2 regions of the Micromonospora sp. WMMD967 genome follow, and region 1 is predicted to be linked to the other one. Evidence: riboswitches for the same ligand, from Rfam matches in the RefSeq annotation. Region 1 holds a riboswitch; the other holds the start of a gene.
The links. Region 1 has a riboswitch for thiamine pyrophosphate ahead of thiE (thiamine phosphate synthase). Riboswitches for the same ligand answer to the same signal wherever they lie in the genome.
Positions count from the first base shown of each region.

Region 2: it holds a riboswitch for thiamine pyrophosphate, as region 1 does, so the genes downstream of both, O7631_RS31255 (ECF transporter S component) here and thiE (thiamine phosphate synthase) in region 1, are expected to answer to the same signal.

Region 1 is NZ_JARUBK010000001.1:290,012-297,241, forward strand. It holds gene O7631_RS01350 (thiamine phosphate synthase) at 1-269, opposite strand, end outside; gene O7631_RS01355 (thiazole synthase) at 371-1,150, opposite strand; gene thiS (sulfur carrier protein ThiS) at 1,147-1,347, opposite strand; gene thiO (glycine oxidase ThiO) at 1,338-2,495, opposite strand; gene thiE (thiamine phosphate synthase) at 2,492-3,118, opposite strand; TPP riboswitch at 3,113-3,222, opposite strand; gene O7631_RS01375 (ThuA domain-containing protein) at 3,524-7,230, shown strand, end outside.
Region 2 is NZ_JARUBK010000001.1:6,941,636-6,948,865, reverse strand. It holds gene O7631_RS31270 (hypothetical protein) at 246-761, shown strand; gene O7631_RS31265 (energy-coupling factor transporter transmembrane component T) at 1,041-1,841, opposite strand; gene O7631_RS31260 (ABC transporter ATP-binding protein) at 1,838-3,268, opposite strand; gene O7631_RS31255 (ECF transporter S component) at 3,375-3,968, opposite strand; TPP riboswitch at 4,043-4,147, opposite strand; gene O7631_RS31250 (alpha/beta fold hydrolase) at 4,256-5,086, shown strand; gene O7631_RS31245 (SIS domain-containing protein) at 5,190-5,939, shown strand; gene O7631_RS31240 (DUF6328 family protein) at 6,098-6,601, shown strand; gene O7631_RS31235 (acyl-CoA dehydrogenase family protein) at 6,763-7,230, shown strand, end outside.

The sequences.
Region 1 (7,230 bases):
GTGTGGGTCGGTGGTGGGTACGGGCCGGCGGCCGGGAGGTGGACAGCGTCGCCCCCGAGCGGGTCGGGACCGGCCACGACGAGGGTCCCGCCGACGTCGGCGAGGATCGCGCGCAGGTCGGCGGCCAGGGCGGCGCGTTCGGCGCGGGGCAGGTCCTTCTCCCGCAGCACCACCCAGCGCACTCCCCCGGCGACGGCTCCCGCCACGACCCGGTCGAGCCCGCCCTGCGCCACGAGCCGGTCGGTGAGAACAACAACCCCCAACGGGATCTTGGCAGGAACGGGCCCCTCCAGGGGCGGATTGCTTCCAAGATCTGCCGCCGGGCGGGATGCCGGGTGGGAAGCTGAGGGGGCGCGCCCGTCGGGCCCGGTCACAGGTCGGGTCTTCCCTCGTCGGGAGTGGAGGCGAGCGCGTGGAAACGTCGGGCGATCCGGCCGGCCCCGGCGGCCAGGTGTCCCGCCTCGACCGCGTACCGCATCGCGGTCGCCATCGCCACCGGGTCGGCGGCCCGGGTGACGGCGCTGGCCAGCAGCACCCCGTCGCAGCCCAACTCCATGGCCAGGGCGGCGTCGGAGGCGGTGCCGATGCCCGCATCGAGGATCACCGGCACGTCCACGCCCTGCCGGATGAGCCGGATGTGGTGCGGGTTGCCGATGCCGAGCCCCGAGCCGATCGGTGAGCCGGCCGGCATCACCGCCGCGCAGCCCACGTCGGCGAGGCGGCGGGCCAGCACCGGGTCGTCGCTGGTGTACGGCAGCACTGTGAAGCCGTCGGCGACCAGCTCCTCGGCGGCGCGGAGCAACTCCACCCCGTCGGGCAGCAGCGTGCGCTCGTCGCCGATCACCTCCAACTTGACCCAGTCCGTGTCGAACGCGTCCCGGGCCAGCCGGGCCACCTTGACCGCCTCGGTCGCGGTGTGGCAGCCGGCGGTGTTCGGCAGCAGTCGTACCCCGCACCGGTCCAGCAGGTCCAACAGTCCGCCGCTGGAGCCGGGCGCGGTGCCCACCCGACGCAACGCGAGCGTGACCAGCTCGGTGCCGGACGCCCGGATCGCCTGCTCCAGGACGTGCAGGTTCGCTGCGCCGCCGGTGCCGAGGATCAGCCGCGAGGTGAACGTCTCCCCGCCCAGTTCGAACGACATGCCGCTCACCCGCCCTGCGCCGCGGTGAGCACCTCGACCCGGTCGCCGTCGCGCAACGCCGTGGCCGGCCAACCCGCGCGGGGTACGACCTCCCCGTTGACAGCGACCGCCACCCCACGCTGTTCGGGCACGATGTCGCGCACCAGGTCGGCGACGGACGTGCCGCCGGGCACGTCGCGTCCGGCTCCGTTGACCGTCAACTCCACTGGTCCCCCTCCGTGGTGCGATCAGGGCTGCCGCCGGCTGTCAGGCCGAGAAACCGGTCGGCCCGGAACGGCGCGAGCAGCGGGTCGGTCACGCCGTCGAGCACCAGGTCCGCGATGAGGTCGGCGGTGATCGGGGCGAGCACGATGCCGTGCCGGTGATGCCCGGTGGCGGCCAGGACGTCCGGTCGGCCGGGCAGCGGCCCGAGGATCGGCGCGTTGTCCGGCGTACCCGGGCGCAGCCCGGCAACGGCCTCGACCAGGTCGTACTCGGCCAGTTCCGGCAGCAGGTCGACTCCGGCGCGGAGCAGCCGCTGCACGGCACCGGCGGTGACTGTGGTGTCCGCCCGTTCCTCGACGGTCGCGCCGAGCACGACCTCCCCGTCGGCACGGGGCACGAGGTAGACGGGTTCGCCGTCGGCGTACCCCCGGATCACGTGCCGGAAGCCCGGCGCGACGCCGTCGGGCGCACGGAGCCGGAGGATCTGGCCCTTGACCGGCCGCACCGGCAGACCGGTGAGTGCCGCGGCGCCGCAGCCGGCGGCGACCACCGTCACCCGAGCGTCCACGTCGGACAACTGCCGAACCGGTTGCGGCACCAGCGCCGCGCCGGCCTGCTGCGCCGCCGCGCGCAGTGCCGGCACCAGCAGCCGTGGGTCCACCTGGTGGTCGGTGGGCGCGAGCGCGCCGCCGCGCACCCTCGGGGCGAGCGCCGGCTCGCGGTCGCGCAGCTCGCTGGGGCGCAGCGGGGTCACCGGCAGACCCAACCCCTGTTGGTACGCCCACAGCCGGCGCGCCTCGGCCAGGTCGTCGCCGGTCAGGCCGACCATCAGGGTGCCCTCGGTCCGGTAGCCGATGTCGACGCCGGTCATCTCGGTCACCTCGGCGGCGAAGCCCGGCCAGCGCTCAGCGGAGGCCAGGAGCAGGTCGGTCAACTGCCGCTCACCGAAGTACGCCTCGGCGACCGGGGAGAGCATGCCGGCGGCCACCGCGGAGGCCCCCGAACCGGGTGCCGGATCGTGTACGACCACCCGCAGCCCTCGGGCGGCGCAGCGCCAGGCGATGGACAGCCCGATCGGTCCCGCCCCCACCACCGCCACATCCGGCCGGACCCGGTCGCGCGACGGCGGTGACGGGAACCGGCCGGTCAGCACGTCAGCGCCTCGATCAGCTGGGCCGTCGCCCGCACGGGATCGGCGGCAGCGGAGAGGGCACCGACGACCGCCACCCCGTACGCGCCGGCCGCCCGCAGCGCCGGCACCCGCGCGGCGGTCACTCCGCCGATCGCGATGACCGGCACGTCGACGGCGTCGACGACGGCGCGTACCCCGGCGGGCCCGATGGGATCGGGTAGGCCGGACTTGGTGCTGGTGGTGTGGCACGGCCCGACGCCCAGGTAGCTGGCTCCGGCCGCGACCGCCTCGCTGGCCGTGCCCGGAGCGCGGGCGGTGGCGCCGAGCACTCCGGCGGGGCCGAGCACCCGGCGGGCGGCGGCGACCGGCAGGTCGTCGGCACCGACGTGCCCGCCGGCGGCACCGACCGCGAGCGCCACGTGCAACCGGTCGTTGACCAGGCAGGTCGCCTCGTACGGGTCGCAGAGCGCCAGCACCCGCCGGGCCAGGTCGTACGCCTCGCGGTCGGTGGCGGAATCCTCGACCCGGACCTGCACCACCAGGTCGGCACGGGCGGCCGTGAGGGCGGCCCGGACCACTGTGAGCGGGTCACGCCCGGGTCGGGTGTCGGTGATCAGATGCAGTCGCCCCAGGTACGGCACGGCAACACTCCTCCCTGCGCCGGCATTACCCGGATCAGGTTCGACGGTCGGGGGCTGTCAGCCCCCCTCTCAGCCCGGTGCACCGGGCTCCCGTGGGTTACTTGCGTGTCACCGTACGACAGTTCCGTCGGTCTGCCAAGGCGGGTTCGGCGGCGTCCGGGCCGGCCGCGACGAGCAAGATCGATGGGGCACTTCATACGGTCCTGTTCGGAATGTCGCCCGCCGTTGCAGAACCGTTACCCGTCTGCATCTTGCCCGACATCGAGCCAGCCGAATTAATTTGTTCAGCGATTCGACAAAATGTCGGTGGGGGCACCCTGGCACGGCGTCACCACCGGCTCCATGAGGGAGGGCGTTCGGCGAGCCGACTCCCGCGAGCTCTGTCACTACGACACAGGAGGCGGCGTGTCCCGTTCTCGTCGTGCCCGCGTACCCATCACCGCAACCCTGATCTCCCTGGCCATGGCCTCGACCACCCTGTTCGGCACGCCTGCCCAGGCAGCCGCCCAGGTCCCCCCACGGGAGGCGCCAGCCGCCGCCCCGGTCAGCCAGGTGGTGCCCAAGGCACCAAAGGCAGCGGCCGATCCCTTCTCCGTCCTGATCTTCTCCAAGACCGCCGGCTTCCGGCACGACTCCATCCCCACCGGCATCGCCGCCATCCAGCAACTCGGCGCCGCCAACGGATTCACCGTTGACAACTCCGAGGACGGCGCCGCATTCAACGACGCCAACCTGGCGAAGTACAAGGCGGTGATCTGGCTCTCCACCACCGGTGACGTGCTCAACGCCGAGCAGCAGGCGGCGTTCGAGCGCTACGTGCAGGCCGGCGGCGGCTACGTCGGCATCCACGCCGCGTCGGACACCGAGTACAGCTGGGCCTGGTACGGCGACCTGGTCGGCGCGTACTTCGCCAACCACCCGCAGAACCAGACCGCCACGGTCAAGGTGGAGGATCACGCCCACCCGTCCACGGCCGGTCTGCCGGACCGCTGGTCCCGGTTCGACGAGTGGTACAACTACCAGTCCAACCCCCGGCCGGACGTCCACGTGCTGGCCAGCCTGGACGAGAAGAGCTACACCCCGGGCGCCGGCGCGATGGGTGCGGACCACCCGGTCGCCTGGTGTCAGGACTACGACGGTGGCCGGTCCTGGTACACGGGCCTGGGGCACACCCGGGAGTCGTACGCCGAGCCCCAGTTCCTCTCCCACCTGCTCGGCGGCATCCGGACCGCGGCCGGCGTCGAGAACGCCGACTGCGGCGCCTCGAAGACCTCGAACTTCGAGAAGGTCACGCTGGACAGCAACACCAGCAACCCGATGGAGCTGGACATCGCCCCCGACGGGCGCGTCTTCTACATCGAGCGCGACGGTCGCGTGCAGATCGTGAAGCCGGACACCGGCAACACCGTCACCGCCGTCGACCTGGACGTCTTCACCGGCAACGAGGACGGCCTGATCGGCATCCGGCTCGACCCGGACTTCGCGACCAACAACTGGGTGTATCTCTACTACGCCCCGAACGACGGGGTCACCCGCAACCTGCTGTCCCGCTTCACGGTGACCGGTGACACCATCAACCTGGCCAGTGAGAAGCAGGTGCTACGGGTCGACACCCAGCGCAACACCTGCTGCCACGCCGGCGGCAGCATGGCCTTCGACAGCGACGGCAACCTCTACCTGGCCACCGGTGACAACACCAACCCGTTCGAGTCGAACTCGTACTCCCCGATCGACGAGCGGGCGGGCCGCCAGGACTACGACGCGCAGCGCACCTCCGCCAACACCAACGACCTGCGCGGCAAGGTGATCCGGATCCACCCGGAGGACGACGGGACGTACACGGTCCCGTCGGGCAACCTCTTCCCGGCCGGCACCGAGAAGACCCGTCCCGAGATCTACGCGATGGGCTTCCGCAACCCGTTCCGGATCGGCACCGACCCCAAGACCAACACGTTGTACGTGGCGGACTACGGACCGGACGCCAACTCGGACAACCCGAACCGGGGCCCCCGTGGTCTGGTCGAGTGGAACATCGTCACCCCGGGCAACTACGGCTGGCCGTACTGCACGGGCACGAACGAGGCCTACAACGACTACACGTTCCCGTCCGGTCCGAGCGGCCCGAAGTTCGACTGCGCCGCACCGGTCAACAACTCGCCCAACAACACCGGCCTGACCAACCTCCCGCCGGTCGTCCCCGCGACCGTCGACTACGGGTACGCCGGTGACGCGCGCTACCCGGAGATCGGCGGCGGTGGCGCCCCGATGGGTGGCCCGGTCTACCGCTACGACGCCGACCTCAACTCCAACCGGAAGTGGCCGGCGTACTACGACGGTAAGGCTCTGCTCGGCGAGTGGAACCAGAACAAGATGTACACGATGCAGGTGACTGCCGACGGCAAGTCGCTCGTGGACATCAACCAGCTGCTCACCGGCATGAGCATGATCCGGCCGATGGACTTCGAGTTCGGCCCGGACGGCGCGCTGTACCTGATCGAGTGGGGCAGCGGCTTCGGCGGCAACAACGACAACTCCGGCGTCTACCGGATCGACTACACCGCCGGTGACCGTGCCCCGATCGCGGCGGCGTCCGCCAACCCGACCTCGGGTCCGGCGCCGTTGACCGTCACGTTCTCCAGCGCCGGCTCCCGGGACCCGGACGGTGGGGCACTCACCTACGCCTGGACGTTCGGCGACGGGCAGACCTCGACCGAGGCCAACCCGACGCACACGTACGCCACGGCGGGCAACTACACGGCCCAGCTCACCGTCACCAACCCCAAGGGTCGGACCGCGGTGGCCAACGTGCCGGTGACCGTGGGCAACACCGCTCCGACGGTCTCCATCGAGTTCCCACCGGACGGCGGCTTCTTCAACTGGGGCGACCAGGTCCGTTACTCGATCAAGGTGACCGACCCCGAGGACGGGGAGATCGACTGCGCCAAGGTCGGTCTGCAGGTGCTGCTCGGTCACGACGAGCACGCCCACCCGTTGGAGCAGCACACCGGCTGCACCGGCACCGTCCAGACGTCGCTCGCCTCCGGGCACGGCGCCGAGGCGAACGTCTTCGCGGTCTTCGAGGCCACCTACACCGACGAGGGTGGTGCTGGCGGGTCCGGTGCTCTGACCGGCCGGCAGATCGAGGTCCTGCAGCCGAAGCAGAAGCAGGCCGAGTACTTCACCGCCACCGGGCGCGCTCCGGTGAGCACCGGCGGCGGCGACGCCGGCGTGCAGCGGGAAGCCGCCACCGACACCGCCGGCGGCGGGCAGAGCATCGCGTTCATCGAGGACGGTGACTGGTGGTCGGTCGCTCCGGCGGACCTGACCAACATCACCGAGATCCGCTTCCGGGCTGCCTCGGCCGCCGCAGGTGGTCGGATCGAGGTCCGCGCGGGTGCTGTCGACGGACCGGTGGTCGCGACGGCCACCGTGCCGGCGACCGGCGGGTGGCAGACGTACACGGACGTGAGCGCGCCGGTCACCGGTGCCGCGAGCGGCTCGCTGTACTTCCTGGCCCGTGACCCGAACGGCGGCTCCGGTTCGCTGTTCAACGTCAACTGGATGGACTTCGTCGGTCGCGGTGTCACCGAGAACGCGCCGCCGGTGGTCAGTGCCACGGCCACCCCGGCCACCGGCACCGCACCGGTCACCGTCGCGTTCGACGGCACGGCCACCGACGCCGAGGGGGACACCCCGTTGACGTACGCCTGGGACTTCGGTGACGGAGGCACGGCGACCACTGTGGACGCCAGCCACACCTACACCACGGCGGGCACCTTCACGGCCACCCTCACGGTGACCGACAGCAAGGGCGCCAAGGCGTACGCCACGGTGCCGGTGCGGGTCGACGCTCCGGACACGTCCTGCTTCGGGGCGCGTTCGGACGACTTCAACGGCAACAGCCTCGACAAGGAGCGCTGGAGCGTCGTCCGGGAGAACCAGCTCTACTCGCTCAGTGGCGGCGCGCTCCAACTGCCCACCGCGGTGGGTGACCTCTACGGCGCTCGCAACGACGCCACCAACCTGGTGCTCCAGCCGGCGCCGACCGGCGCCTGGGAGATGACCACCAAGGTCACCCTCCCGGTGACGGCCAACTACCAGCAGGCAGGTCT
Region 2 (7,230 bases), 6.7 Mb from region 1:
CCGTTAGGGTACGGACATGCGTTACTGACGCCCCATCTTCCGAGCCGGCCCGCCGCCCCGCGCCGCGGTCCGTGCGCTCGCGGGCGTCCGCATGTCCCTCCGCCGTTCGGCGGCGCTGGCTGTGCCCGATCCCGGCGAGCAGTCCCTCCACCGTTCGGCCGTCGCGTTGCGACGGTCACCAGCCGATCCGACCGGCCGCCGGCGCGCGGGACCGGCCGTTCCGGTCGGCATTGAAGGAGGCCCGCATGCCTGCCAGGCGCAATCCGAAGAAGTCCCGTAGAACACCGCTCGGCACCAACCCGACGACCGAACACGGCCGTCCCCGAGCAACCCGCCCCGACCTCGACCTCGCGGTCGAGCCGGCGGCCCAGGCCGAGCCGGCCGAGTCGGCGTCGCCGGCGGTGTTGGCGGAGCCGACGTTGCCGGCGGTGTTGGCGGAGCCGACGTTGCCGGCGGTGCTGATCGAGCCGGTGCTGCCTGCGGCCCTGGCGGAGCCGGCGTTGCCGGCGGTGCTGGTCGAGCCGGCGGAGCCGACGCTGCCGGCGGTGCGGGTCGAGTCGGCGGCGGTGCGCGACGAGCTGACGACGTCGATCGACGTGCCCGCAGCAGTCGACGCCCCGGCGGTGGGAGACCTGCCGAAGTCTGCCGGGCGACCGGCGGCACCGACGGCCGGGCCGCCCCAGGGCGGCGGCGGTCGCTCGGGCGGAGGCCGCAGCCAACAGGCCGGCCAGACCCGCCGCTACGCCTTCCGCCGCAGCTGATCGGACGTCCTGGCGCCCCGGCCACGCGGTGACGCCAGGACGTGGCAGCAACATCAGGGATGTAGTGGCCTCCTCCGCCAACGAGGCCACTACATCCCTGTTGTTGTGCGGATCATGGCGGCGGCCGGGCGGCGGGCGGCGGGCGGCGGACGCCGGCCAGCGGCGGCCAGCGGCGGGCGCCCAGGCGGCCGGGCTGCCAGCAGCGGGCGGCCGGACGACGGGCGGCGGCGAGACGGCGGCCAGGCGGCGGGCGGGCGCCCAGGCAGCGAAACGGCGGGCTCAGCCGATCAGGGGGCGGAAGGTGCCGAGGAGGACGCTCGTGGTCAGGGCCGCTCCGGCCAGGGCTGCCGCCCCGGCGACGAGGAGCCAGTCGGGGCGGGTGAAGTGCTGGCGGCGGGCCACGGTTCGGGGCGTACCGGCGTCGAAGCCACGCGCGTCCATCGCCACGGCCAGCCGGGTGCCCCGGCGGATCGCCCCGACCAGCAGCGCGAACGCGGTGGAGGCGAACAGTCGCAGCTTGGCCAGCGGGTTGCGTCCCGCCTCGACGCCCCGTGCCCGCCGCGCCATGCTGATCATCTGCCACTCCTGACCGAGCAGCGGTACCAGCCGGAACGCGGCGAGCGCCCCGATGGCGAACCGGGCCGGCGCTTTCGCGTTCTGGATCAACGCGTCGGCCAAATCGGTGGGGTCGGTGGTCGCGAAGACGATCACACCGGGCAGGGCCACCGCGAAGACCCGCAGCACCAGGCCGAGCGCGGTGAGCAGCACGCCGGTGCTCACGAACACCGGTCCCGCGTCCAGCAGGACCCGGCCGGACCGGTCGGCGGCGAAGAGCACCAGGGTGACCAGGATGCCGACGGCGCTGAGGAGCAGTGGCCAGGCCCGTCGCGCCAGCACCCGGTAGCGGATGCCGAACAGCGGCAGCACGGCGAGTTCGAGCGCGATGGCGATCGCCGGGGCCACCGGGTCCAGAGTGGCCAGCAGGGTGAACGAGAAGATCAGGGCGGCGGCGACCTTCGCCACCGGGTTGCGGCGGGCCAGTGGCGCACCGGGCGCGGCGACCGGCTCGATGCTGATCATCGCTCGTCGCCCGGGGTCGCTCGTAGGGTGACGCTGCGGTCGGCGAGCGCGGCGACGAAATCCGCGTCGTGGGTGACGGCGACCACGCCGTGTCCGGCGTCGCGCAGGTCGGCGAAGAGGTCGACCAGCTCCCGCCAGGTCCGCCGGTCCTGACCGAAGGTGGGTTCGTCACAGATCAACAGGCGGGGCGCGGTGGCCAGGGCGGTCGCCACGCTCAGCCGCCGCGCCTCACCACCCGAGAGGGTGTACGGGTTGGCAGCGGCGAGTCGGGCCAGCCGCAGCCGTTCCAGCAACTCCGCCACTGTCTCCTTGACGGCCGACTCGGGTTGGCCGGTCCGGCGGGGGCCGAGCGCCAGCTCGTCGAAGACGGTGCCCGTGACGAACTGGTGCTCCGGGTCCTGAAAGACCGACCCGATCCGCTGGGCCAGGGCGGGGGCGCGCCAGCGGTGCGGGGGAGTGCGGTGGTCCGCGCCGGCCAACTCGGCGGACGCGGTGACCCGCCCCGTGCCCGGCCGGAGCAGCCCGCCCAGCAGCAACGCCAGGGTGGACTTGCCGACGCCGTTGGGTCCGCGGACGGCGAGCGCCTCGCCGGCGCGTACCCGAAGGTCGGTGGAGGCCAGCCGGGGTGGCAGGCCGAGCCGGTCGGCGGTGAGCAACAGCTCCCCGGCCGCGGCGGTGGCCGGGCGGGGCGCGACGGGGTGACCCGGCACCCACACCCCCTCGGCGGCCAGGGCGGCGCCGTGGGCGGCGAAGACGGCTTCGGGTGTGCCGTCCGCGCGGATCCCACCGCCGGGTTCCAGGACCACCACCCGGTCGACCAGTGGCAGCGCCTCGGCGACCCGGTGCTCGACCAGGATCAGTGTGGTGTCGGAGTCCAGCGCGCCGGCCACCGCCTGCCGGATCAGCTCGGCCCCGGCCGGGTCGAGGTTGGCGGTCGGCTCGTCGAGCAACAGCAGGCCGGGGCGGAGGGCGAGCGCGCCGGCCAGGGCGAGGCGTTGCTGCTCGCCGCCGGAGAGGGCGGCCGTGTTGCGGTCCCGGGGGTACGGGAAGCCGACGCGGTGCAGCGCCTCGTCCACCCGGGGCCAGATCTCGTCGGTCGGCACTCCCCGGTTCTCCAGGCCGAAGGCGACGTCGTCGCCGCAGCGCGCCATCACCAGTTGGGTTTCCGGGTCCTGGAAGACGATGCCGACGCGCTCCCGTCCCTTGCGGGGGTCGAGCCCGTCGATCTCGACGATGCCCTCCTGCTCACCGGAGTCTTCGGGGAGCAGCCCGGCCAGCGCGCTGAGCAGGGTGCTCTTGCCGGCCCCCGAGGGGCCGAGCAGCAGAACCCGTTCGCCGGCCTCGACCCGCAGGTCGACCCCACGCAGAGCCCAGGCCCGCCGCCCAGCGTGCCGCCAGCCGAACCCCCGCAGAACGACAGCGCCCACCGAACCCCCCTTCCGCACGCTTTCTGTCGTTGTCGATCAAGAGGTTTGCGTCAGGATCCCGCCTCCGGTTGACGCAAACCTCTTGATCAACGCAGCTGGACCGGGGTCAGACCAGGGCGCGGTCCCGGCCTGCCGGGAACCGGTCCAGGACGCCGGTGTTGGCCAGGGCCTTGGTCAGCAGCCAGCCACCGGCGCCGGCGATCACCGTGGCGCTGACGATGGTGATCAGCGCGTACGGGATGCGGTAGTCGGTCAGCTCGTAGTCGACGTTCCAGATGAAGAAGTCGAACAGCGCGGCGCTGAGACCGGTCAGCGCGCCGGCCAGTACCGCGGTCGGCAGCCGGAACGACCGGTACCGGAAGGCGGCGAACGCCAGCTCCGCGCCGATGCCCTGCACGATGCCCTGCGGGATCACCGTGCCGGCCCACTGGCTGCCCAGCAGCGCGGAGAGGATCGCGGCGACCGTCTCGCAGTAGAGCGCGGCACCGGGCTTGCGGATGACCAGACCGCCGATCACGGCCGGCATCAGCCAGACGCCGTAGAGCAGCGCCTGCGCCGGCGGGAAGAAGGTGAAAGCGCCCTCGGTGGCGCTCCAGACCAGGCCCCACGCCCAGAAGATGACGCCGAAGGCGACAGCGATCACCGAGGCGACCACGATGTCGATGGTGCGCCAACGGTGGGTGTCAGTGGTGGATCTCATGTGTTGCTCCCAGTTCGTGAGTGCGAACCAGGAGAAGACGCACGCCGCGTCCGGTGGCACCGGACTGCGGCGCGGCTGGAGGTCGACCGAACTCCCTGCGCTGGCATTACCCAGATCAGGTTCGAGGGTCTGCGGGCATGCCCGCACTCTCAGCGCTGTGCGCTCCCCTGTCGGATATGAAGTTGTCTCGCTGACGCTAACACCGACCGGGTGCGCGGGCCCAGCAGGGCATCCGCCTGACCTGCGGGAGCGGCCGGCCCGACTCCCAGATGGGTACGCTTCCGATCATGCGGGTCGACGCGCGAGGTCTCACGTTCGAGGTAACCGTCGGTGGTCCGCCGGACGGCGTACCGGTTCTGCTTCTGCACGGTTTCCCGCAGCACAGCGGTGAGTGGGACGACGTCGTGCCGGCACTGCACGCCGCCGGGCTGCGCACGTACGCGCTGGACCAGCGGGGTTACTCGCCGGGCGCGCGGCCCACGGAGGTGGCCGACTACCGCATCCCCGAGCTGGTCGCCGACGTGGTGGCGGTGCTCGACGCCCTCGGCCTGGACGCCGTCCACCTGGTCGGGCACGACTGGGGCGCGGTGGTGGCCTGGGCGGTCGCCGCCGGGCACCCCGAGCGGGTCCGCACCCTGACCGCGGTGTCCGTCCCACACCCGGCGGCCATGGCGTACGCCCTGACCAACGACAGCCAACAGAAGGCCCGGTCGTCGTACATCGCGCTGTTCCGTAAGCCCGGCAAGGCGGAGAAGGTGCTGTTGGCGTGGCACGCCACCGCGTTGCGCAAGCTGCTCGGCGGGGTCGGCGACCGTACCCGGGTGGACCGCTACGCCGACCCGATGCGCGAGCCGGGGGCGCTCACCGCAGCGCTGAACTGGTACCGGGCGATGTCCCGCGCCGACCTGGCCGCGGTCGGCCCGGTCGCGGTGCCCACCACGTACGTGTGGAGTGACCGGGACGTCGCCATCGGCCGGCCCGCCGCCGAGGCGTGCGCGGCGAACGTCACCAGCGACTACCGCTTCGTGCAGTTGGCCGGTGTCAGCCACTGGATCCCGGACGCGGCGCCGGGCCCACTCGCCGAAGCGATCCTGGCGCGGGCCGGCGGAACGGCCTGAGTGGCGGTGGGTCGATCTGGTGGTGGCCGTCGGCACCCCTGGTCGACCTGCTCGGCGGGGGCGGGGTTGACTGGTTGGCCCGCAATCGGATGACGGAGGACGCATGACGGTGAGTGCCGAGGACTACCTGGCCGTGGTGACCGAGACGATCGGCCGGGTGGCCGCCAGCCAGCGGGAGGCGGTAGGCCGGGCCGCCGATCTGATCGCCGAGGCCGTACGCGCCGACGGTGTGGTGCACGCGTTCGGCACGGGGCACTCGGAGGCCCTCGCCATGGAGATCGCGGGTCGGGCGGGCGGTCTGGTGCCGACCAACCGGATCGCGCTGCGTGACCTGGTGCTTCTCGGCGGTGAACCCGCCGGGCGGCTCGGTCCGATGCTGGAACGGGACCCGAGTGTGGCGCACCGCCTCTACGAGTTGGCCCCGGTGCGGCCCACCGACGTGTTCGTCCTCGCCTCCAACTCCGGGGTCAACGGGGCGATGGTGGAGTTCGCCAGTCTGGTCAAGGAACGCGGCCACGGGCTGGTGGCGATCACCTCGGCGCAGCACTCCGGCCGGATGACCTCCCGGCACCCGTCCGGGCGCAAGCTGAGCGACCTCGCCGACGTGGTGCTCGACAACGGAGCTCCGTACGGCGACGCGACACTGCCCCTTCCCGGCGGTGGCGCGGTCGGCGCGGTCTCGTCGATCACCGCGGCCCTGCTCGCCCAGCAGATCACCGTGGAGGTGGTGGCGCGGTTGCTGGCGGCAGGGGAGCGGCCCCCGGTCTACCTGTCGGCGAACATCCCGGACGGCGACGCGCACAACACCGAGTTGGAGGCCCGGTACGCGGGTCGGATCCGGCGCGGGTCCTGAGGATCCCGGCGACGACTCGGCCGGTGCTTGTGGCCGAGGTGCGTCCCCGAGGTGAACGGGAGATGTCGTGAACCTGTTTCGCGCTCGGCCGGGTGGGGCATTGGCGTTGCTGCCGGCGGCCGGGACCGCCGGCAGTAGCGTCTCACCGGAGGTAGCGCGTGTCCAAGGAGACCGAGAAGCAGCGCTGGCAGCGCAACTTCGCCGACCTGCTCCAGGAGTTGCGGGTCGCGCAGACCGGCGTGCAGATCCTCTTCGCCTTCCTGCTCACCCTGCCGTTCAGTAACGGATTCACCCGGACCAGCGAGTTCCAGCGAGACGTCTACATCGTCGCGCTGCTCGCGGCGGCCGCCGCCACCGCGCTGATCATCTCGCCGGTGGCGTTCCACCGGGCGTTGTTCCGTCAGGGGCGCAAGCCGGAGTTGGTGCGGTTCGCGCACCGGATGGCCACCGGTGGCCTCGCCTTCATGCTGATCGCCATGGTCAGCGCGGTGCTGCTGATCACCGACTTCGTGCTGGACCGGCCGATCGCCTTCCTGCTCACTGCACTGACCGGCATCTGGTTTCTCGTGTTCTGGATGATCCTGCCGTTCGTCCGGCGCAACTGGGGTGAGGACGACATCGACGACGATGACGACGACCCGGACACCACCATCGGCCGCTGACCGCCTCGATGCGCACGCACCGCTACCCCTGGGTAACAACCGGGGGTAGCGTGGCGGTAGCCGCATCGAGCTTCGAGGGGGCAGCCGTGACCACGACGCAGAACGGCCGACCGACACCGGACGATCCCGACGCCGCAGCCACCACAGGTGCCGCCGCGCCACTGCCGGCAGAGGCCGGGCAGGTCTCCGAGAAGGAAGCCCGGCAGGTCGCCGAGGCCGCCCGCGAGTCCACCTGGGACCGACCCAGCTTCGGTAAGGAACTGTTCCTCGGTCGGTTCCGGCTCGACCTGATCGACCCGTGGCCCCGATCCGACCCGGGCGACGTGGCGCGCGCCGAGGACTTCCTCGGCCGGTTCCGCGCCTTCCTGACCACCGAGGTGGACGGCGCGGCCATCGAACGCGACGGCTCCATTCCGGACTCGGTGTTCCACGGCCTGGCCGACCTCGGCGCGTTCGGCATGAAGATCGACCGGAAGTACGGCGGGCTCGGCCTCAGCAACCTGCACTACTGCCGGGCGCTGATGCTCGCCGGTTCGGTCAGCCCGGCCATCGGCGCGCTGCTCTCCGCACATCAATCGATCGGTGTGCCGCAGCCGCTGAAGATGTTCGGCACCGCCGAGCAGAAGCAG